DNA from 3 places in the Kushneria phosphatilytica genome. Region 3 is predicted to be linked to each of the others. Evidence: predicted binding sites of a transcription regulator. Region 3 holds the regulator's gene; each other region holds the start of a gene.
What was found. The regulator sigma-54, encoded in region 3, starts transcription at its own class of promoters, with help from an activator protein. The targets are predictions, from matches to a motif close to TGGCACNNNNNTTGCTNT.
Positions count from the first base shown of each region.

Region 1: the regulator sigma-54 is predicted to act here: its motif matches at 4,817-4,834, upstream of FY550_RS00380 (amino acid ABC transporter substrate-binding protein).
Region 2: the regulator sigma-54 is predicted to act here: its motif matches at 2,030-2,047, upstream of FY550_RS15875 (NRAMP family divalent metal transporter).

Region 1 covers NZ_CP043420.1:73,661-81,209, forward strand. Annotated here, with positions in the region: gene FY550_RS00350 (MFS transporter) at 1-392, shown strand, start outside; gene FY550_RS00355 (class I SAM-dependent DNA methyltransferase) at 511-1,179, shown strand; gene ribA (GTP cyclohydrolase II) at 1,228-1,863, opposite strand; gene hemE (uroporphyrinogen decarboxylase) at 2,059-3,120, shown strand; gene FY550_RS00370 (thiol-disulfide oxidoreductase DCC family protein) at 3,113-3,613, shown strand; gene speE (polyamine aminopropyltransferase) at 3,726-4,589, shown strand; gene FY550_RS00380 (amino acid ABC transporter substrate-binding protein) at 4,947-5,978, shown strand; gene FY550_RS00385 (amino acid ABC transporter permease) at 6,102-7,292, shown strand; gene FY550_RS00390 (amino acid ABC transporter permease) at 7,294-7,549, shown strand, end outside.
Region 2 covers NZ_CP043420.1:3,410,703-3,418,251, reverse strand. Annotated here, with positions in the region: gene FY550_RS15890 (UbiX family flavin prenyltransferase) at 1-247, shown strand, start outside; gene FY550_RS15885 (SDR family oxidoreductase) at 320-1,069, shown strand; gene FY550_RS15880 (GntR family transcriptional regulator) at 1,113-1,811, opposite strand; gene FY550_RS15875 (NRAMP family divalent metal transporter) at 2,087-3,325, shown strand; gene FY550_RS15870 (LamB/YcsF family protein) at 3,341-4,111, shown strand; gene FY550_RS15865 (5-oxoprolinase subunit B/C family protein) at 4,134-5,738, shown strand; gene FY550_RS15860 (acetyl/propionyl/methylcrotonyl-CoA carboxylase subunit alpha) at 5,735-7,507, shown strand.
Region 3 covers NZ_CP043420.1:2,182,785-2,190,333, reverse strand. Annotated here, with positions in the region: gene pmbA (metalloprotease PmbA) at 1-206, shown strand, start outside; gene mgtE (magnesium transporter) at 226-1,581, opposite strand; gene FY550_RS10120 (HPr family phosphocarrier protein) at 1,679-1,948, opposite strand; gene rapZ (RNase adapter RapZ) at 1,935-2,831, opposite strand; gene ptsN (PTS IIA-like nitrogen regulatory protein PtsN) at 2,834-3,307, opposite strand; gene hpf (ribosome hibernation-promoting factor, HPF/YfiA family) at 3,662-3,970, opposite strand; gene FY550_RS10100 (RNA polymerase factor sigma-54) at 4,036-5,427, opposite strand; gene lptB (LPS export ABC transporter ATP-binding protein) at 5,559-6,284, opposite strand; gene lptA (lipopolysaccharide transport periplasmic protein LptA) at 6,281-6,853, opposite strand; gene lptC (LPS export ABC transporter periplasmic protein LptC) at 6,895-7,485, opposite strand.

The DNA of each region.
Region 1 (7,549 bases), 1.5 Mb from region 3:
TGATGCGCTATCGCATCGATCGGCGTCCGGCACTATATGGCGTGGTCGGGGCGTCACTGGCGGGCTTCATGGGGCTGCTGATGGCGCCTGCCGGCGCGGCAGCCTGGTTGTGGGCCACCCTGCTGGGCCTGGGGATCGGTGGCGTGTTTCCTCTGTCGGTACTCGTGCCCATGGATCACCATCGCGATCCGGCGCGGGCCGGCGATCTGGCCGCCTTTGTGCAGGGCTACGGCTATCTGATTGCTGCGGCCGGCACGATGGGGGCGGCCGTGGCGCGTGATCTGCTCTCGGGCTTTGGGCCCGCCTGGCTGGCGTTGATCATCCTGTTTGCCTGGATGCTGATGATCAGCACCCGTTTCGATCCCGCCCGTTATAGCCGTCTGATTGATTGAGGCGGCGCCATGCCCTCGTCAGCGTCGATCATCTCTTGCCAGGTGGCCGGCGCCCTTGGCACTGACGCCTGACGCACGCTACGCTCAGCAATTGCCTCCACCAAAATGAGGGCTACCGATGGTGGATCATCACTCTTTTACACCGGCCGAACGCACCGAGCGAGACGGCCGCAATCACGTTCAGCAGATGCTGGCGCTGGATGGCGAGGCCCAGAAGCTCAAGGCCCGTTATCGTCAGTGGGCCCAGGGTGGCGACGAGGCCTATCATGTGCCGGGCCTGCTGTGCGACTTCATGACGGCCCAGACCCAGCATTATTCAATGGGGGCCCCGGGCCGACTGCATATTCTGGATGCCGGCTGCGGGACCGGTCTGGTGGGCCAGATGCTGTCGACACATGGTTTCACATGGCTGGATGGCTTCGATCTCAACGATAGTGTCATCGTCGAAGCGCGCAAGTGCGAGGTCTATGACCAGCTGCGCGGTGGTGTGGACATGAATCAGGCACTGGATTATGACACCGGTACCTTTGATGTCGTGGTCTGCTGTGGGGTCTTTTGCGATGACAATGTGGATCCCGAAGCGCTCAGTGAGCTGCTGCGTATCACTCGACCGGGTGGGCTGGTCATGATCAGCACGCAGAAGGGCTACGATGAAAGCCATGGGTTTGAAGCCTGGCTACGCAAGCCCGAGTTCACCCGCATGGCCGAGCGCGTCCATCATCTCGTTGGCGCACCCTATAGCGGCCGGGTGACGGCCGACTATCATACCTTTCGCATTCACTCGTAACGTCGCGCTGCGACTGTCTGGCGTCTGCGGCGCGTAACGAGGCAGACGCTAGCGGCGCCGATTCTCATCCACGGGGCCGGCGAACGTAAACTGATCGAGCGCCATCATGTGACCCAGGCGGCCTGCCTTGGTCGTCAGGTACTGCTCGTTGTGCGCATTGAGGCCGGTGGTCAGTGGCAGTCGCTCGCTGATCTCGATGCCATCGGCGCGCAGTGCTTCGACCTTGCGTGGGTTGTTGGTCATCAGTTTGAGCGAGTGTACGCCGAGGTGTTCGAGCATCGGCAGACAGAGGTCGTAACGGCGCATGTCGGCCTCGAAGCCGAGTGCCTCGTTGGCTTCGACCGTATCGGCCCCTTCATCCTGCAGATGATAGGCGCGAATCTTGTTGAGCAGGCCGATGCCACGACCTTCCTGACGCAGGTAGAGCAACAGGCCACGCCCTTCGTCGGCAATACGCTTGAGGGCGGCCTGCAACTGATAGCCGCAGTCACAGCGCATTGAAAACAGGGCATCACCGGTCAGACACTCGGAGTGCACTCGGGCCAGTACCGGCGCGCCATCGTCGATGGTGCCCAGTGACAGAGCCACATGTTCCTTGCCGCTGCGGTCATCCTCGAATCCGTGGAGGGTGAAGGTGGCCCAGGGCGTTGGCAGGCGGGAAGCCGCAATGAATCGAATCGTCACGTCAGATCTCGTGATGGCGGTGCATCATCATTCGGGGGTGCCCAGTCTAGCAGGCCTGCGTGGATGGCTCATCCCGAGGTCGAATGTCTTTTTCCATCGCCTCCATTCGATTTCATCGATGCGCAGTGGGTGAGGGCAGTGCGGTCGATCCGCTACAATCGGGGGTACATTTTTTCGCGGTGAGACGGCAAGCGCATGGCTCTTCAAAATGATCGTTTTCTGCGGGCGCTGGCCCGCCAGCCCGTCGACCGTACTCCGGTCTGGATGATGCGTCAGGCGGGGCGCTATCTACCGGAGTATCGCGCCACGCGCGAACGTGCCGGCAGCTTCATGGATCTGTGTCGCAATGCCGAGATGGCCTGTGAGGTGACCCTGCAGCCGATTGACCGGTTCGATCTGGACGCTGCCATCCTGTTCTCCGATATTCTCACCATCCCTGATGCGATGGATATGGGGCTCTACTTCGTGCCGGGAGAGGGACCGATGTTCCGCAACCCGGTGCGCGATGCTGCGGCCATTGATCGCCTGAGTGCACCAGACGCGGAGCGCGATCTCGATTATGTCATGAATGCAGTGTCGACCATTCGTCGCGAGCTCAATGGGCGCATGCCGCTGATCGGTTTCTCCGGCAGCCCCTGGACGCTGGCGACCTACATGGTCGAGGGAGGGCCGAGCAAGGACTTCCGCCATGTGAAGGGGCTGCTCTACAGCGATCCCGAGGCGCTGCATCGTCTGCTATCAGTGCTGGCCGATGCGGTGACCGATTATCTCAATGCCCAGATTCGCGCCGGGGCCCAGGCGGTACAGATCTTCGATACCTGGGGCGGCGCGCTTACCACGCCGGCCTATCGCGACTTCTCGCTGGCGTACATGCAGCGCATCGTTGATGGCCTGATCCGCGAGCATGAAGGCCGCCGTGTACCGGTTATCCTGTTCACCAAGAATGGCGGGCAGTGGCTTGAGCAGATCGCTGCGACCGGCTGCGATGGCGTCGGGCTGGACTGGACCACCGAGCTTGGTGACGCCCGGGCACGCATCGGTAATCAGGTAGCGCTGCAGGGCAATCTCGATCCCAGTGCGCTGTTCGGCGCCCCGGCCACCATCCGTGCCGAGGTGGCTCGTATTCTGGAGAGCTTTGGCGCCGGTTCCGGCCATGTCTTCAACCTCGGTCATGGCATCTCCCAGTTCACCCCACCGGAAAACGTGACGGCCTTCATCGAGGCTCTGCATGAGCTGAGTCCGCAGTGGCATGAATGAAACGCCGCCTCTTCGCGGTCACAAGGCGGGGCGCAAGGCTGAGCCCCTCTTCACACAGCTGATCGTATTCGATGGCGGCTGCCCGCTCTGTCGCCGGTCGGTGGCCTGGCTATTGCGTCATGAGCGCGCTCCCATCACCGCGCTGGTGACGCTGCAATCCACGCTGGGGCATCGGCTCGGGGAACATTTCGGCGAGAACGCCGATGCGCTCGACAGTGTCTGGCTGATCCGGGCGGGGCGACTGCATCGTGACAGCGAAGCGCTGTGGCGCACGGCGCAGGTGCTGAAGTCGCCGCTGCAGCTGCTGGCATACCTGCGCTGGTTGCCCCAGGGGCTGCGTGATGGCTGCTATACCCTGATCGGACGCTATCGTCATCGACTGGCGCGTGACCCGGGGCTGGATGAGGCCGTACAGGCACGGCTGCTGGCCGGGCTGAGCCCGGCACAGTGCCGGGCTATCGACCTGCCCGAGGCCCTGGCAGCATGCGTCTGAACGGGGTGCTTTTCATCCTGTCGCTGGCAGGCTATGTTGCCCGCCCCGGCGGGTCATCCGGCCCGTTATCGCCAGCAGTAGTGACCGGTAGCGACCGGCAGGAGAGAGTGAGATGAGTGAACAGCCCCTTGATGGCTGGTTCATCGAGCGATTCGATCGTGAGGGCAGTGCCATCGGTCTGAAGGTGCATGAAAAACTGCACGATGAAGTCACGCCCTGGCAGCATCTCGAAGTCTACGCAACCGAGACCTACGGCAATCTGATGGTGCTCGATGGCTGCGTGATGCTTACTGATCGGGATAATTTCCTCTATCACGAGATGATCGCTCATCCGGCGCTGTTCACGCATGCCGATCCGAAGCGGGTCGTGATCATCGGCGGCGGTGATTGCGGTACGCTACGTGAGGTACTGCGCCATCCCGGGGTCGAAAAGGTCACCCAGATCGATATCGACGAAGCCGTGACCCGTGCGGCCGAACGCTTCTTTCCCCAATTGACCGAATCCAATCATGATCCGCGCGCCGAGTTGCTGTTTGCTGATGGTGTCCAGTGGGTCGATGATTGTCCGGAAGGCAGTGTCGATGTCCTGATCATCGATTCCACGGACCCGGTGGGGCCCGCGGAAGGGCTTTTTCAGCAGGATTTCCTGGCGCGCTGTCAGCGCCTGCTGCGTGAAGGCGGCGTAATGGTGCAGCAGAGTGAATCGCCGCTCTATCACAGCGGCTCGATCATTCGCGATCTGCGCACCGCCATGACGCAGGCCGGATTCGACAGTGTGGCGACTCTGGTCTTTCCGCAGCCGACTTATCCCTCCGGTTGGTGGAGTGTAACCCTGGCCGGCAAACACTGCCCGGCCGATCGCTTCCGCGAAGCCGCCGCGCGTGACCGCGCCTTCGCGACCGAGTATTACAGCGAGGCCCAGCACTTTGCTGCACTGACCCTCCCTCCTTTCATGACCCGTTTGCTCGCTGATTGATCCTCTCTGACCCGGTGATTGCCGGGTCATCTTTCACTCTCCAAAGATGATTTCCGCTCGGCCTTTTACATGCCGTTACGCTTTGCGCCGAACTGGTGCGCCAGCGTATCGCCGCACGTCCTCATGCGCTTTAACAGTGCAGATTCATGCCCAAAGCAGCATTTTCCTGGCTGTTAAAAGTTATTAAATAATTGAGCAAAAAGGCTTTTTATAGTCATGAGCCTTTCTGGAACACTCCTTGCAACTTTCGACCAGTGGCAGGGCATGCTGCTGCTCGATCATGATAAGTCGTCGCAGTGAGCAGGCGACATGCTTTTCCCGAACCTCCACAAACATGAACAATCAGGGAAATTTTCCATGGGAACTTACAAGTCCGCCTTGATGGCGCTGGCCGCTGGCACCACGCTTGCCTTCACCCTGACGCACGCCGCCCAGGCAGCTACCCTGGATGACGTCAAGAGCCGTGGGCAACTGCGCTGCGGGGTCAGTGATGGCCTCCCCGGTTTCTCCAACCCCGATGCCAACGGCAAATGGCAGGGCATCGATGTCGAAACATGTCGCGCCGTGGCCGCCGCCGTGCTCGACGATCCCGGTAAGGTGGCCTTTTCGCCGTTGACGGCCAAGGAGCGTTTTACCGCGGTGCAGTCCGGCGAGGTCGATATGCTTTCGCGTAACACTACCTGGACCGCCTCGCGTGACAACTCCATGGGGCTGAACTTCACCGGCGTGAATTTCTATGACGGCCAGGGCTTCATGATCCGCAAGGATCTCGGCATCAACAGTGCCAAGGAGCTGGATGGTGCTTCGGTTTGTGTGAATTCCGGTACCACCACCGAGCTCAATCTGGCGGATTACTTCCGCGCCAACAACATGCAGTATCAGGCGGTCAGCTTCGATGAGATGAATCAGACTGCGGCCGGCTTTGATAGCGGGCGCTGTGATGTATTGACCTCGGACTCCTCGCAGCTGGCAGCGCTGCGCCTGCAGCTTTCCGATCCCGACAGCGTCAAGATCCTGCCCGAGCGAATCTCCAAGGAACCGCTGGGTCCGGTGGTGCGCCAGGGCGATGACCAGTGGTTCGATATCGTCAAATGGACCCTGTTCGCCATGGTCAACGCCGAGGAACTGGGCGTGACCAGCCAGAACGTCGATCAGATGCGTGACAACCCGCCCAACCCCAACGTGGCGCGCCTGCTCGGCAAGGATGGCAACTTCGGTCAGCAGATGGGCCTGACCAATGACTGGGCCTACAACATCGTCAAGAAGGTCGGCAACTACGGTGAAGTCTACGCCAAAACCGTTGGTGCCCAATCTCCGCTCAAGATCGACCGCGGTATCAATGCACTGTGGAACCAGGGCGGCGTCATGTATGCCCCGCCAGTGCGCTGAGCGCGTCTGAACGATCGACTTGCTGGCGCCGCATCGCCAATGCGGCGTTTCGAGTCGCAAGCTTCGTGACCTGTCGGGCCAAGTCCGACAGGTTGCCGGATCGATCCAGGCGGAGAACCGTCAATGCTGCGTCCTTCCACGTCCATTCCCCGCCGCGGTCACGGACCGCTGTGGCGTAACCCGGCCGTACGGGCACTGGCCACCCAGGTGATCCTGCTGATCGCGCTGGTGGTGGTGATCGGACTGCTGATTCATAACACCCTGATCAATCTTGATGCCCGCGGCATCAATACCGGCTTCGATTTCCTGGACAGGCGCGCGGGATTTCCCATTTCGCAGACACTGATTCAATACACCAGTGACAGCACCTATGGCCGCACCTTTGTGGTCGGCTTGCTCAATACCCTGCTGGTATCGGCGCTCGGTATTGTGGCGGCGACCATTATCGGCTTTCTGGTCGGCATTGCCCGACTGTCACCGAACTGGCTGCTGGCAAGGCTGGCCGCCTGTTATGTCGAAATCTTCCGCAATATTCCGCTGCTGTTGCAGATCCTCTTCTGGTACTTCGCGGTACTGCGTTCACTGCCCTCACCCCGCCAGAGTATCTCCCTGTTCGATGCCTTCTTTTTCAACGTGCGTGGACTGATCATGCCGGCCCCCGACACTCAGCCTGCTTTTGTCGCCGTGTGGGGCGCGCTGCTGGCGGCGATTGTCGCCACCGTGGGGCTGGTTGTTTACGGTCGGCGTCGCCAGGCCGCCACCGGCAAGGCACTCCCGAGTGGCAGGATCGGGATGGTGCTGATCATTGGTCTGCCGATCGTGGTCTACTTCCTGGCTGGTCGCCCGCTGAGCTGGTCCATGCCCGAACTGGGCGGTTTCAACTTCCGCGGTGGGATGAATGTAGTACCGGAGTTGCTGGCGCTGTGGCTGGCCCTGTCGATTTACACCGCGTCGTTCATTGCCGAGATCGTCCGCTCGGGCATTCAGTCGGTACCGGGCGGGCAGACGGAAGCGGCCCGCTCACTGTCGCTGCCGGGGGGGCTGACCCTGCGCAAGATCGTGTTGCCTCAGGCGATGCGGGTGATTATTCCGCAGATGACCAGTCAGTATCTCAACCTGATCAAGAACTCCTCGCTGGCTACGGCCATTGGCTACCCCGATCTGGTAGCGGTCTTTGCCGGTACCACGCTCAACCAGACCGGTCAGTCGATCGAGATCATCGCCATGACCATGGCGGTCTATCTGGTCATCAGTCTGCTGATTTCGCTGTTGATGAACATCTACAACGCGCGTGTCGCGATCAGGGAGCGCTGAGATGAGTTCTTCACGGGACATGATTGCTGCGCGTCCGGCACCCGATCAGCGCCATGGCGTCATCGGCTGGCTACGCATCAACCTCTTCTCCGGACCGATCAACTCGGTGGTGACCCTCGTAGTGCTGGTGCTGCTGGTGCGGTTGCTGTGGCCGGTCATTGACTGGGCGCTGATAGAGGCCGACTGGGTCGGGAGCACGCGTCAGGCCTGCACCGGTGATGGTGCCTGCTGGGTCTTCATTTCGGTGCGACTCAACC
Region 2 (7,549 bases), 1.2 Mb from region 3:
GATGTTGCGTGAAACGCCACTGCATCTGGGGCATCTGCGCACCATGACCGCCCTGACTGAAATGGGAGCGATCATGTTTCCACCGGTCCCTGCCTTTTACGCCCGGCCCGACTCGCTGGAGACGATGATTGATCACAGCGTGGCGCGGGCGCTGGATCTGTTTGATATCGACATCAAGGGTATGCCGCGCTGGGGAGAAAACCTGCACCCGCCGGGGAAAGTTCAACAGCCGCGCAACGACGACTGAAAGACCTGCTGCCTGCTTCCGGGTATTTGCTATCCTGGACGTTATGGTGAAATGGCAGGCTATGGAGCAGGTATGGATCTTTCAGGCAACACGGTACTGGTGACGGGGGGTGGCAGTGGCATTGGGCTGGCCATCGCCGAGCGTTTTCTGGACGCTGGCAGTGAAGTCATCATTTGTGGGCGGCGCGAAGACCGGCTGCGTGAAGCACAGCAGCAGCATCCGGCATTGCATGTGCGTGTGGGTGATGTCGAGCATCAGCAGGGGCGTGAGGCACTGATCGAGCAGATCACCCGGGAGTTTCCGAACTTCAACGTGCTGGTCAACAATGCCGGGCTGCAGCGTCGCCACCGTTTTGCCGAGGATGACGCGCCCTGGTCGGAGCGTCAGCAGGAGATCGCCATCAATTTCGAAGCGCCAGTGCATCTGGCATCGCTGGTACTGGACCATTTTCGGGCCCAGCCACGCGCTGCTGTTATCAATGTCTCGTCGGGGCTGGCCTTTGTGCCGGGTCTGTTCGCGCCGGTCTATTCGGCGACCAAGGCCGCTCTGCACTCCTTCTCCCTCTCCCTGCGCGGTGAGCTGGCCCACACGCCCATCGAGGTCATTGAGATTGCGCCCCCGGCGGTCAATACGGACCTGGGTGGCGTGGGGGTACACGTCCATGGTGAACCGGTCGATGCGTTTGCCGACTCGGTGATGCAGCGGATCGCCGCGGGTGAGGTGGAAGTCGGCTACGGGGGGGCGGAAGAGCGCCGCCGCGCCTCCCGAGCAGAGCTCGACGCCTGGTTCGAGCGCATGAACGGTCCGCTGATGCAGCGCTGATTCCGCGGCAGTCGGCTTCCCGGGGCCGGCGCCTTTGCTTTTCTCAGTCCATTCCGGGCGTTGACGCGATGTTGGCGCCCGCTTCATAGCGCGTATAGGCCGCCAGCACGATACGTTCCGACTGTACCAGGTAGTGCTCGAGCAGTTGCGAGGCTTCCTGGGCCTGTTCGGCCTCAAGCGCTTCGAGCACACGCTGGTTCATCGCCACATAGGGCCCATGCAGCATTTCCGGATCAGCAATCAGGCCAAAGGCGAGGCGTAACTCTGCCGCCAGCCGGCGAAAGAAGACATTGAGTCTTTCGCTGTCCGCCAGCGATACAATGGCGGCATGGAAGGTCATGTTGGCGGTGCCGACAGCGTTCCAGTCCTGCGCCTCGCGATGGGTCAGGCCGCTTTCGACAGCAGTCCGCATGGCTCGGACGCCCGGGTGCCCGGGCCAGGCTTCTGCCAGGGCGCGGCACTCGATGAAGCGTCGCAGCCGGTAGATATCCACGATGGAGGCCATGCTGGGCGTGGTGACGAATACGCCCCGATTGGGATGGTGGGTCACCAGCCCCTCATGGGCCAGACTGCGAAACGCTTCTCGCAGGGTGTTGCGCGAAACACCCAGCTGCTCGCTCAGCCCGGCCTCCGATAGCCGCTGTCCTGGTACCAGCTCCCCTTCTACCAGCATGCGCCGCACGCGGCTTGTCACGGTTTCCCCCAGGGTTCTGCCGGATTCTCCAGCGCTCGGCTTTGTCATTTCGGTGCGGCTTCCCTTCGCGTGTCATGAACTTCGATCCGGATGTTCCCCGATTTCTGCGACCGGCAGCAAGGGTGAGTGGTGCACTCCCGTGGGTCGCACAGGGTAGGCCATGCGCCATTATTGAACACAAGTCGAATGCACATTCAGTCAGTCAGCAATTATTGTTGAACAATCAAGCTGTAATGAGGCGGCATTAACAGCGGCTTTGTTCATTCTGGCATGCAAATTGCCTTGATGAAGCACTATCCACCCGATTTCGGAGTCCAGCCGATATGGCGACCAGCACCGAAGAAAACTTTGCAAAGTCGAGGCAGGCCTCATTGATCGGCGCCGTTTTCATGATGGCGACCTCGGCGGTCGGACCGGGGTTCATTACCCAGACGGCGACCTTTACCTCGTTGATGGGGGCGGCCTTTGCCTTCGGTATCCTAGCCTCGATCGTGATCGACTTCGTGGTGCAGTTGAATATATGGCGGATTGTGACCGTCACCGGCATGCGTGCACCCGAAGTAGCCAATGCGGCGCTACCCGGCAGCGGCTACCTGCTGGCGGTACTGGTGATCTTCGGTGGGCTGGTCTTCAATGTAGGCAACATTGCCGGTGCCGGACTGGGGGTCAACGCTCTGGTGGGGCTCGACCCACAGTGGGGTGGCTTGCTCAGCGGGCTGATAGCCATTGGTATCTTCCTGTCGCGCCGCGCCGGGGTCGCCATTGATCGCATCGTGATGGTGCTGGGTCTTTTGATGCTGGTCCTGACGGTATTTGTCGCCTTCGCCTCCCATCCGCCGGTAGGCGAGGCGCTGCGTCAGACCGTCATGCCCGATCACATCAGCTTTGCCACCATTACCACCATCGTGGGTGGCACGGTGGGTGGCTACATCACCTATGCCGGGGCGCACCGTATTCTGGATCGGGGTGCGGGTGGCGTGGAGCATGTCGACACCGTCTCGAAGGCCGCGCTGAGAGGCATTCTGGTGACCGGCGTGATGCGCTATGTGCTGTTTCTCGCGATTCTCGGCGTCGTCGCCAGCGGGGTGGTGATCGACACCTCCAGCCAGAGTGCCAATCCGGCAGCGCAGGCCTTCCAGGTTGCGGCAGGCGAGTTCGGTCTGCGCGCCTTCGGTCTGATTCTGTGGGCTGCCGGCATCACCAGCATCATTGGTGCGGCCTATACTTCCATGACGTTTCTGAGCGCCTTCCGCCCCGGTATCGAGGAGACCGTGCGCAATCGTGCCACGGTGGTGTTCATCGCGGTGTCGCTGATCGTGTTCTTGCTGCTCGGGACGCCGCCTGCCGCACTGCTGGTGTTCGCCGGTGGCTTCAATGGACTGATCCTGCCACTGGGGCTGACGCTCTTTCTCTGGGTGGCCTGGCGGCGCCAGGATCTGATGGCGGGCTATCGCTATCCGCGCTGGCTGCTGGTGGCGGGCGCCATCGTCAGCCTCATGACCTGGTACATGGGCTTTGAGTCCATTGGCCCCATTTTCGCCTTTCTGACGCCGAGTGCCTGACAGGAGAGTTCATACATGGCACATATCGATCTCAACAGCGATCTCGGAGAGAGCCTGGGCCAATGGCGCATGGGGGATGACGACACCATGCTGAGCATTGTCACCAGTGCCAATGTGGCCTGCGGTTTTCATGCCGGCGATCCCGCCGGCATCCTGCGTACGCTGAAGGCCGCCGCCGACAATGGCGTGGCGATCGGGGCTCACGTGGCGTATCCCGATCTGGTGGGCTTTGGCCGTCGCGCCATGGATATTGCCAGTGAGGATCTGCGCGCCGATGTGATCTATCAGATCGGTGCGCTTCAGGGACTGGCGCGAGCCGCCGGCACCCGGGTGAGCTACGTCAAGCCTCATGGCGCCCTCTACAACACCATCGCTCGCGATGAGCGTCAGGCACGTGCCGTGATCGAGGCGATGCTCGCCGTGGATCCTTCACTGGTATTGATGACGCTGGCAGGCACGCCGTTGACCGGCTGGGCCAGAGAGGCGGGGTTGAATACGGCCGCCGAGGCTTTTGCCGATCGCGCCTATGAAAGCGATGGCAGCCTGGTCTCCCGTCGCGAGCCCGATGCCATGCTGCATGATGCCGAGGTGGTCGCCGAGCGGATGCTGCGTCTGGTCCGCGAGGGTGTGGTTGAAAGTCGCGAAGGTATCGACATCACCGTGGCGGCGGATTCGATCTGTGTGCACGGGGACAGCCCTGATGCCGTGGCCCTGGCGCAGGCAGTCCGCAGCCGATTGGTCGCGGCAGGGATCGAACTGCGTGCCTTTGTGGACGGTATTGCATGAGCCTCGACTTTCAGGAGCTCTCATGAACATTTTACCCGTTAGCCTGAGTGCGCTGCTGGTCGAGCTGGACGACCTGTCGCAAACGCTGGGCCTGTTCGAACATCTAAAGGCCCATCCGATCGAGGGTGTCACCACCATCATTCCGGCGGCGCGCACTTTGCTTATGCATTTCGATCCGGGGCGGATCAGCGCTCGAACGCTGGCTGCAGCGCTGCGCCGGTGTCCGCTGACCGGTAGTCAGCGGGCGTCCGGTGAGCTGGTGGAAATTCCTGTCTGTTACGACGGTGAAGATCTCGATGAGGTCGCGCGGCTGCTGGAACTCACCACCGATGAGGTGATCCGCCGTCATTGTGAAGCCGAGTATCAGGTTGCCTTCTGTGGTTTTGCTCCGGGCTTTGCCTACCTCACCGGCGGTGCCGGCTTCGATGTGCCGCGTCGAAGCACGCCTCGCACGCGTATTCCGGCCGGCGCGGTAGGCCTGGCCGGGCCCTTCAGCGGTATTTATCCCACCGACAGCCCCGGTGGCTGGCAACTGATCGGCGTCACACCGCTGGACATGTGGGATATCAATCGCGAGCCGGCTGCCCTGTTGCAGCCCGGCATGCGAGTACGGTTCAGCCCGACCAGTGAGCGTCCGAAGCGCCAGGCCAGGCCCGTGACTGCGCCACAGGGCTCGGCGAGGGACGAGCCGCCGATGCTCGAGGTCGTCAACGCCGGGCTACAGAGCCTGTACCAGGACCTCGGGCGCAGCGGACAGACCCATCAGGGCGTTTCGGCTTCCGGCGCCATGGATCGGGATGCCTTTCGCGCGGCCAACCGATTGGTCGGTAACCCCTCGAATGCGACGGCCATCGAAATCGCCCAGGGCGGCGTGACAATCAGATGTCACCGCCCGGCACTGATCGGGATCACGGGCGCCGAACTTTCCGTGACGATTCGCCCGGAAGCGGGCCCGGCTTACGCCGTCAGCACCTGGTGGCCGATCGAGCTGGCGCCGGGCGATACCCTGACCCTGGGCGCACCGACGGCCGGGGCGCGCAGTTATCTGGCGCTCCGCGGTGGATTCGACGTAACACCGATACTGGGCAGCTCGGCCACCGATACGCTGGCCCGGCTGGGTCCGGCACCGCTGGCGAAGGGCGATACGCTGCACACGGCCCACCTGCCGGTGAGCGCGGTATCGCTTGATGAGACACCGGCCTGCAAGCTCCCGCAGCCGAAAGATACCGTGACGCTGGATATCGTCCCCGGCCCGCGCAGCGACTGGTTTAATGCTGCTGCCCGCGAACGTCTCTGCCAGCAGGTATGGCAGGTCACGCCACAATCCGATCGGGTCGGCCTGCGACTCTCGGGCGAGGAAACGCTCGAGCGCGCCCGGCAGGGCGAGCTGCCCAGCGAGGGTACGGTCACCGGCGCCCTGCAGGTGCCCGCCAATGGCCAGCCGGTACTGTTTCTTGCCGATCACCCATTGACCGGTGGTTATCCGGTTATCGCCTGTGTGGCCGACTATCACCTCGATCTGGCCGGCCAGATCCCCGTAGGCGCCGGTATCCGTTTCAATCCGATCCCCGAGCCTGTGCCATCCGCTGATAACGCCCTTTCGGAGTCAAGCGAGGTTTCTCCATGAACAGCTCCCTCCCTCACCGGCCCCTGAAGAAGGTGCTGATCGCCAACCGCGGTGAAATTGCGGTGCGTGTGATCCATGCCTGTCGCGATTACGGGATCGACTCGGTGGCTGTCTATGCCGACGGCGACCTGGAGGCCATGCATGTCCGATTGGCCGATGAAGCCCTTGCGCTCGATGGCGAGCGCGCTGCAGAAACCTATCTCTCGATCGACAAGCTGTTGGATGCAGCGCGTCGCTCGGGCGCAGACGCCATTCATCCCGGCTACGGGTTTCTCTCCGAGCGCGCCGATTTCGCCCGCGCCGTACAGGCCGCGGGGCTGGTCTGGATTGGGCCTGAGCCGCACACCATCGATACCCTGGGAGACAAGGTGGAGGCACGCCGGCTGGCGCTGGCGGTAGGCGCGCCACTGGTTCACGGCACCGAGAATCCCGTGGAAAGTGCCGAAGAGGTCGTGGCCTTCGCCGAACAGCATGGCTTGCCGATCGCCATCAAGGCGGCTTTTGGCGGGGGCGGCCGCGGTCTCAAGGTGGCCTGGCGCATGGATGAGGTGACCGAACTTTATCATTCAGCAGTGCGCGAAGCCGAAGCGGCCTTTGGCAGAGGCGAGTGTTTCGTCGAGCAGTTTCTTGATCGTCCGCGACATATCGAGGCGCAGGTGCTGGGGGATCGGCATGGCAATGTGGTGGTGGTCGGCACCCGTGACTGCTCACTGCAGCGGCGCAACCAGAAGCTCGTCGAGGAGGCACCGGCCCCCTTTCTGAGCGATGAGCAGCGCAGCCGTATTCATCAGGCCGCCCGGGATATCTGCGCCCGGGCCGACTATGTCGGCGCGGGTACGGTGGAGTTTCTGCTGGGACGTGACGACACGCTCTCGTTTCTCGAGGTCAATACGCGACTCCAGGTGGAGCATCCGGTGACCGAAGAGACGACCGGCGTTGACCTGGTGATCGAGCAGCTGCGCATCGCCGAAGGCCTGCCGTTATCGTTGTCCGAAACACCGACACCACGCGGGCATGGCTTCGAGTTCCGGATCAATGCCGAGGATGCCGCCAAGGGATTTCTGCCCACGCCGGGGCGTATCGAGCGCTTTGGTGCTCCTGCCGGGCCGGGAGTTCGGCTGGATACCGGCATCGAGAGCGGTGATGCCGTCTCGGGCCACTTCGACTCACTGATGGCCAAGCTGATCGTTACCGGCGCCAACCGGGAGCAGGCGATCGCTCGGGCCAGGCGTGCGTTGGCGGAATTTCATATCGAGGGCGTGGCGTCGGTGCTGCCGTTTCATCGAGCGGTCATGACGCATGGAGATTTCACGGGGCAGACGCATGATCCCGACGCTCCCGGATTTGGCGTTCATACCCGCTGGATCGAAACCGAATTCGACACACCGCTGGAGTGGGGCGAGCGGCAGCGAGTGGCTGATGATCCCGCCATGCTGCGTACCGTGATCGATATCGATGGTCGGCGCCATCATATCGGGCTGCCAGCGACCCTGCTGCAGGGGCTTGGACGCGAGGCCCCTGACGCAACCGCCGAGGCGCAGCCTGAAGTCGAGGCAGGCAGTGTCACGGCACCCATCAGTGGCAACCTCTATGCCTGGCAGGTCGAGGATGGCAGTCGTGTCGCGGCCGGCGATGTCATTGCCATCATGGAGGCGATGAAGATGGAAACCCAGGTGATGGCGGAGTGCACGGGCACCCTGAGTATTGTGGCAGGGGAGGGCAGTACCCTGAGTGCCGGTGAAGTGATGGCGCGAATCAATGTCGATTGAACGAGCGGTCGCCTCTCAGGCGACCGCTGCCATACCGTGCGG
Region 3 (7,549 bases):
ATGCGGTCACGGGGGATTATTCACGTGGGGCGGCGGGTTTCCGAGTGATTGATGGTCAAATGGCCGGGCCGATCGAGGAGTTCACTATCGCAGGTAATCTGCGGGATATGTTCGCCGGGTTGCGTGCGATCGGTAATGATATCGATACCCGTGGCAGCGTTCATACCGGCAGCTGGCTGATTGATGACATGATGGTGGCCGGATGATCCGGCCACTGTTGATGAGTCAGGTATAGAAGGCGGTTGCCAGACCAAGGAATGCGACAAAACCGACAATATCGGTCGTGGTCGTCAGCAGGACACCGCCGGAAAGAGCGGGATCGATCGACAGTCGCTTGAGCATCACCGGGATGAGGGTGCCTACCAGGGCGGCAGTCATCAGATTGATCACCATCGCCAGCGCGATAATGGCGCCCAGTTGGAGATCTTCGAAACGAACGATGGCGATGATCGCGACGACACAGGCCCAGATCACGCCATTGAGACTGCCGGCCAGCAGTTCGCGCACGACCAGCCAGCGCAGGTTGGCGCGTGATACGTGCCCGAGAGCAATGCCTCGAATCATGACGGTGAGTGTCTGTGAGCCGCCTATGCCGCCCATGCTGGAGACGATCGGCATCAGCACAGCCAGTGCGGCAATGCGTTGAATGGTGTCTTCGAAAAAACCAATCGCTAACGAGACCACGGTGGCGGCGATCAGGTTGATCCCCAGCCAGACAGCTCGACGACGCCCGGTACGTAGTACCGGTGCGAAGGTATCTTCGTCATCTTCCAGCCCGGCCATACTCATCATCGTATGACCGGCGCCCTCACGAATGACATCCACTACATCATCGATGGTGATACGCCCCAGCAGTTTGCCATCGATACTCAAAACGGGCGCCGAGATCAGGTCGAAGCGCTCGAAAACGCTGGCCACTTCTTCCTCCGGCGTCAGCGCTGTCAGTGTGACAAGATCGGTCTCCATGATCTCGCGAACCGTGATATCCGGGTCACTGACCAAAAGCCGCGTTAATGGAAGATGACCGATCAGCTCGCGACGACGTGTAACGACCAGTAGCGTGTCGGTAGATTCAGGCAACCGCTCGTGTCGTCGCAGATAGCGCTGTACCACAGCCAGAGAGACTTCCGGACGAATAGTGACGGTCTCGGTGTCCATCAGCCCGCCGGCAGTATCCTCCGGATAGGCGAGCACCATCTCCACCTGCTCGCGTTCGGCCGTACCCATGCCCGCAAGCACGTGCTGGATCATGGTATTGGGCAGGCGTTGCAGCAGGTCAGCCTTGTCGTCGGTATCCAGCTGCCGTGAGATGGAGAGCAGTTGTTCCACGCTCATGCGGCCCAGGAATTCGGTCTGGATATCATCGACCAGATACTGCAGTACCTCACCCTGCAGTTCAGGCTCGATCATTGCCCAGAGCTGTTCGCGCTCCCGTGGTGGCGTCGATTCCAGCAACTGGGCGACATCTACCGCTGCCAGACCGCGATTGAGCATGCGTCTGACCTGACCGGTCGCCCCTTCTTCCAGGGCCGCATTGAGGCGTTCCAGACGTTGCTGGAGTGTTTCCGGTTGCATGCTCATGCGTGAGGATTCCCGAGCCGGCGTGAACGGACGCCAGTTTAGCACCACTGTTCGCTAACTGCGTGAGCTCATGGAACCGAATCAGCCGAGGCGAACGTTATCCGTCTTCATCGAAGCGAGCCTCGATCAGCAGGGTAATGGCTTCCAGCGCCGCTTCGGCTTCCGGGCCATCGGTGTCGACAATCAAAAGGGTATGACAGGGCGCTGCCAGCATCATCAGAGCCATGATATTGGCGGCGTCGGCCCGGCGCTCACCATGCCAGACGGTGACACTGGCATCGAACTGCTGACAACACTGTACCAATCTGGTGGCGGCCCGGGCATGGAGCCCGCGGCGATTGATCAGGGTGAGTTCACGCCGAGCCATCACTTGCCCTGCCAAGGGTACGCTGCACTGTCAGCTCGCGGTGACGGATACGTACCGAAGGAAACCGTTCGGCCAGATAAGCACCCAGCCGCTCGATCAGATAGACCGAGCGATGCTGCCCGCCAGTACAGCCGATGGCAACAGTCAGATAACTGCGTCGACTGGCGGTATAGGCGGGCAACCAGCGATCCAGCCATTGTCGAATATCGATGAACATATCCTCGACATCGGGGTATTGCTCGAGAAAATCGATAACGGCCTGTTCCTGTCCCGTGGACCCGCGCAGGCGTGGGTCCCAGTAGGGATTGGGCAGACAGCGGGCATCAAAGACCAGATCGGCATCCAGCGGAACGCCACGCTTGAAACCGAAGGACTCGAGTGTCAGCGTCATCTGGCTGGAATTGTCGCGAGCGACCTGCTCACTGATCCGGCTACGCAGATCGTGCAGGGTCAGGTTCGAGGTGTCGATAACCAGATCGGCGGTATGACGGATCGGAGAGAGGAACTGCTCCTCGGATTCAATGGCTTCTGCCAGCGTCATGTCGCTTTCGCGTGTCAGCGGATGACGCCGGCGTGTTGCCGCGTAGCGTTCCAGTAGAACCCGGGGTTCTGCAGTGAGATAGACCACCTGGCAATCAAGTCCGCGTCCGGTCAGTGATTCCAGCAGGCCCGGGAACTGTTCCAGCGCGGTCGGCAGGTTGCGGGCGTCAATGCTGACCGCAACCCGACGTCGGTGTGGGCTGCCAGCTTCGAGTTCATCGATCAGCGGTGCCAGCAACATGGCTGGAAGATTATCGATGGCATAGAAGCCAAGATCCTCGAGCGCCTGCAGCGCGATCGATTTGCCGGAGCCGGATCGGCCACTGATGATTACCAGTTGCATGATCAGTTGCGCTCGTTTTGCTGGCGGATGGCCCCGATCAGGGTCTCATAAAGCGCTGGCTGGCTTTCGGCAGCGCGTAGTGCCTTGCGAGTTTCGTCCGAGTTGAGTAGCTCGGCAATCTGGGCCAGCAATGCCAGGTGGGTATCATCGGCAGTTTCAGGCACCAGCAGCACGAAGATCAGATCGACCGGTTCCCCGTCGATGGCATCGAAATCGATCGGATCGGCCAGACTCAGGAAACTGGCCAGTGGCTGGCGGCAATGAGGGTTGCGAGCATGGGGAATGGCGACGCCATTACCTACGCCGGTGCTGCCAAGTCGCTCGCGGCTGATCAGCCGGCCGAACACCTCCTGGGCGTCAATGCTGGGGGTATTCTGGGCGATCAGGGTGCTGAAGAATTCCAGCACCCGTTTCTTGCTGCCACCGGTCACATCGAACATGGTGCGTTCCGGCGGGAGGATCTGATCGAGCGTCATGATGTGCGGGAGCCTGTCAACGCTTGCGAAATCCTGGCGCCGCAGGCAACGGGGCTGCAAACGCCGGCGCGGTATGTGCGGTGTAACAGGCCGCATGAGCGTAATGCAACGTTCTTTTGCACATTGGCCTGTATTTTTTCCGGGGACTTGCGAAAACCACTGCTGCGGTATTGTTCATGGGTCATGGTGGCTCACCGAATGGCTCTTCTCGCGCCTGCTCGAACGGTCAGGAGGCAGCAGTGCGGCGAGTCTTGTCAGTGTTAACAGGCCTTGTGTTCCCTCGAATGCCCGGGCGGACCCGAAGTTCCGCCCGGGACATGACTTCCTTGTGCCTTGCCGGTTCTGCAAGGGTGTTCAGTTCTTGCCGTTGCCCTGGGCGCGTGCCTGAACCTTTTCCTTGTGCTTGACCAACTGACGGTCCAGCTTGTCGGTCAGGGCATCGATGGCAGCATACATATCATCCTGTTCACTGTTGGCATGAAGCTCCGCGCCGGAAGCATGCAGGGTACAGGCAGCCTGCTGACGTGATTTTTCCACCGAGAGAGTGACCTGCACATTGGTAATGTTGTCGTGATGTCGCTCTATCCTGGCCAGCTTCTGATGAACATAGTCTCGCAGTGCATCGGTCAGTTCGATGTGATGGCCGGTAATATTGACCTGCATGACACGCTCCTTTCCGACAGGTGACAAGTTGATTGTAAACCTTTTGGCTCGGGTGCCTACCCTGCTTATGCCAGTCGCTTGCGTTCACTCGACGAAGGAATACCCATGGATTCACGGTATTTGGCGATGGTTCGTCTAGCGACGGTAATTCCGCTGTCCGACAGCAGCGATACCAGGCGTGCATCGGAAAGCGGCTTGCGGGGGGATTCGTCGCTGATGAGCTTCTTGATCCGCGCTCGAATCGCCGTACTGGCATGGCCTTCTCCTTCCTGTCCGACATGACTGGAGAAGAAGTGTTTGAGTTCGAAGACACCACGAGGGGTGTGAATATACTTGCGCGTGGTAACACGTGAAATGGTGGATTCATGCATTTCGACGGCGCTGGCGATATCGGCCAGAACCAGGGGCTTCATGGCCTCTTCGCCGTGCTCGAGAAATGCCTGCTGATGCAGCATGATTTCCCGTCCTACCCGGAGCAGTGTGTCGTTACGGCTTGACAGGCTTTTCATCAACCAGCGGGCTTCCTGTAGATGTTGCTTGAGAAAGCTGTTGTCATCGCTCTTGTCGGCACGACGTATCAGCGCCGCATAGTCGGGCTGAATACGCAGGCGGGGCAGGGCATCGGGGTTGAGTTCGAGCTGCCAGCCGTCACGAGGGCTGCGACGAAGAATCAGGTCAGGAACAATATAGCCCTGCTCGGCACCTTCGAAACGTTGCCCCGGCCGAGGGTCCAGGGTGCGGATGGTGGCAATGATGGTGGTGAGCGTCTCATCGTCTACCCCCAGCCGGCGTCGTAGCAGCTTGCGGTTATCCAGTCCCAGTGCTTCGAGGAAATGGCGAATCAGGCGTCTTGTCTGAGGTAGATGAGGCGTGTCGGAAGGCAACTGTGCCAACTGCAATAACAGGCATTCGCGCAAATCGCGGGCAAAAACCCCACTGGGCTCGAACTGCTGGAGTCGTACCAGCAGCTGCTCAAGTTCGCTGACACGCAGTCCAGCCATACCCTGGGCCCGCAGCCCCTGACAGAGCTCGTCCAGCGTTACGCTCAGATAGCCGCTGTCATCGAGTGCATCGATCAGGGTTTCGGCCATCTGGTGATCGCGTTCGTCGAGCGTCAGCAGCGCCAACTGCGCGCCAAGATGCTGTTGCAGGGTTTCGGCAGCTGTGTTGCGTTCGAAATCGGGCGCCTGGTCACTGCCGTTACCGACGGCGTCGGGATAGATATCTTCCCACTGACTATCCAGCGCCAGTTCATCGGGAATGTCTTCCGCCCATTCCTCGTCCCGGGGATCACTGAGCTCCAGCTCGTCGAAGTCTTCCTCGAGCTCAAGCAGGGGATTGCTTTCCAGCGCCTGCTGAATCTCCTGACGCAGATCGAGCGTCGACAGCTGCAACAGGGCAATGGCCTGCTGCAACTGCGGCGTCATGTTCAGCTGGGCGCCGATTCGAAGCTGCATGGAGGGTTTCATCATGGACATGATGGCGGGCTCGTCACTGGTACATTGACGACACGCTATCGAGCCCCTTCATGCCATGCAAGAGCCACAAGGGGTTTTTGAAGCAAATTCCATGCCACGCCTGGCAGTGATCAGAGTCGGAATTCGTGCCCCAGATAGACATCACGCACATGTTGATTGGCGAGAATGGCGCTGGCATCGCCTTCGGCGATGATCTTGCCATCACCGACGATATAGGCGTTGTCACAGATATCCAGTGTTTCACGCACGTTGTGGTCGGTGATCAATACACCGATATTGCGCGTGCGCAACTGCCGGATGATGCCCTTGATTTCTCCCACCGAGATGGGATCAACCCCTGCGAAGGGTTCATCCAGAAGGATAAAAGCCGGTTCCGTGGCCAGTGCCCGAGCGATTTCAACACGTCGGCGCTCTCCGCCGGAAAGGCTCATGCCGACGTTATCGCGAATGTGGGTGATGCTGAATTCCTCCAGCAACTGATCAAGGCGTCGCTGGCGGCCGGCGCGATCAAGATCCTTGCGAGTTTCCAGTATCGCCCGGATATTGTTGGCGACCGTCATCTTGCGAAAGATCGAGGCCTCCTGCGGAAGATAACCAATACCCGAGCGGGCACGTCGATGCATCGGTTCGCGACTGAGATCAAGCTCATCAATCGAGACATGGCCGGCATCGGCGCGAATCAGTCCCACGATCATGTAGAAGGAAGTAGTCTTGCCGGCGCCATTGGGCCCTAGCAGCCCGACGACTTCACCCTGTCGGATTGACAGGCTGATGTCCTGCACCACACGCCGACCCTTGAAGCTCTTGGCGAGATGCGTAACGTTCAGCGTCTTCATTGACCGCTGCTTCCCCCGTCGTTGCTGCTGGCGGTGTTTGGCGTCAGGGTCATGTGTACTCGACCGTTCTTGCCACTGCTACCCTCGGATTGATCGGCATTCTGTCGTCCGCGAGCGTCTACCTGGCGGGTGTCGAGATGATACTGGACGTAGCCGCCGTTGAAGGTGTCATCACCCTGATGCAACTCGGCATCGCCGATCATTTCCACCCGCCGGCTATCAGCGTGGTAGATCAGGGTGTCGCCCCAGCCACGCACCAGAGGGTCGGTGGGGTTGGGTTTCTGTTCGATATAGGCGCGCTTGCCCCCGCCACCTTTGGCGGTGACCTGTGAAACGCCGCCATTGTTGCCTCGTCGGATGGTGACCGTAGCTGCGTCGAGTTCCATCGACCCCTGTTCCATCTGAACATTGCCGGTATAGACGGCGGTACCGGCCTTGTCGTCGAGCTGTAGCCGATCTGCCGAGACCTGGATGGGTTTCTCGGCATCGCCCTCCAGTGCCGCTACCGGTGCGGCAGCGATCAGACCGGCCGTCAGGGCAGCAGAGCAGAGCAGCAGGCGTCGCTTCATGTCGGATTCCTTGTCGGTTTTGTCAGGAAAGACAGGCGCCCTTACGGCGTGTCTGATTGAGTGGTCATCGGAAAGTAACCATGGACATCGCCATCGATGACCAGCTCCTTCCGATCAAGCCAGGCATCGAAACGATTGCCACGAGTACGCTGGTTGCCCCGGTGGAAATACGACTCGCTGTTACTCCAGGCATGGCGGTCATTGCGATCATAATGCAGCGTATCGGTTTCCAGACGCCACTGGCGATCGGGTTCGAACAAACGCGCATCACCCGTCAGAACCAGCGTGTCATCAGTGCCACTCAGTCTGGCCTGCTTACCGGTGGCATGCCAGTGACGTCCGCTGCTATCAAGCAGCATGACATTCGGACTGCGGGCGCGGGTAACATCATCATCAGGGGTGTGCGCAATCCGTGGTGATGAGAGCGTTTGGTCGGCCTCTCCCTGGGCGTTGAAGCGGGTGTATTCCACGTTCTCCAGATAATAGTCCGGTTGTTCGCCATCGCTGGTAGCGTTGAATGTCGGTGACATCAGGCGCCCTCGCTGTTCAATCAGGGTCAGCCCGATACCGAGCGCCACCAGCAGCAGCAGCAGCCAGAATCGTGGAGCTAGGCGTTTGAGAGTCGCTATCATGTGCTCGTGCCACTGTCGTGAACGTGCGCGGCCGCATCATGAGGCCGCGCTGAAATGATGCGAT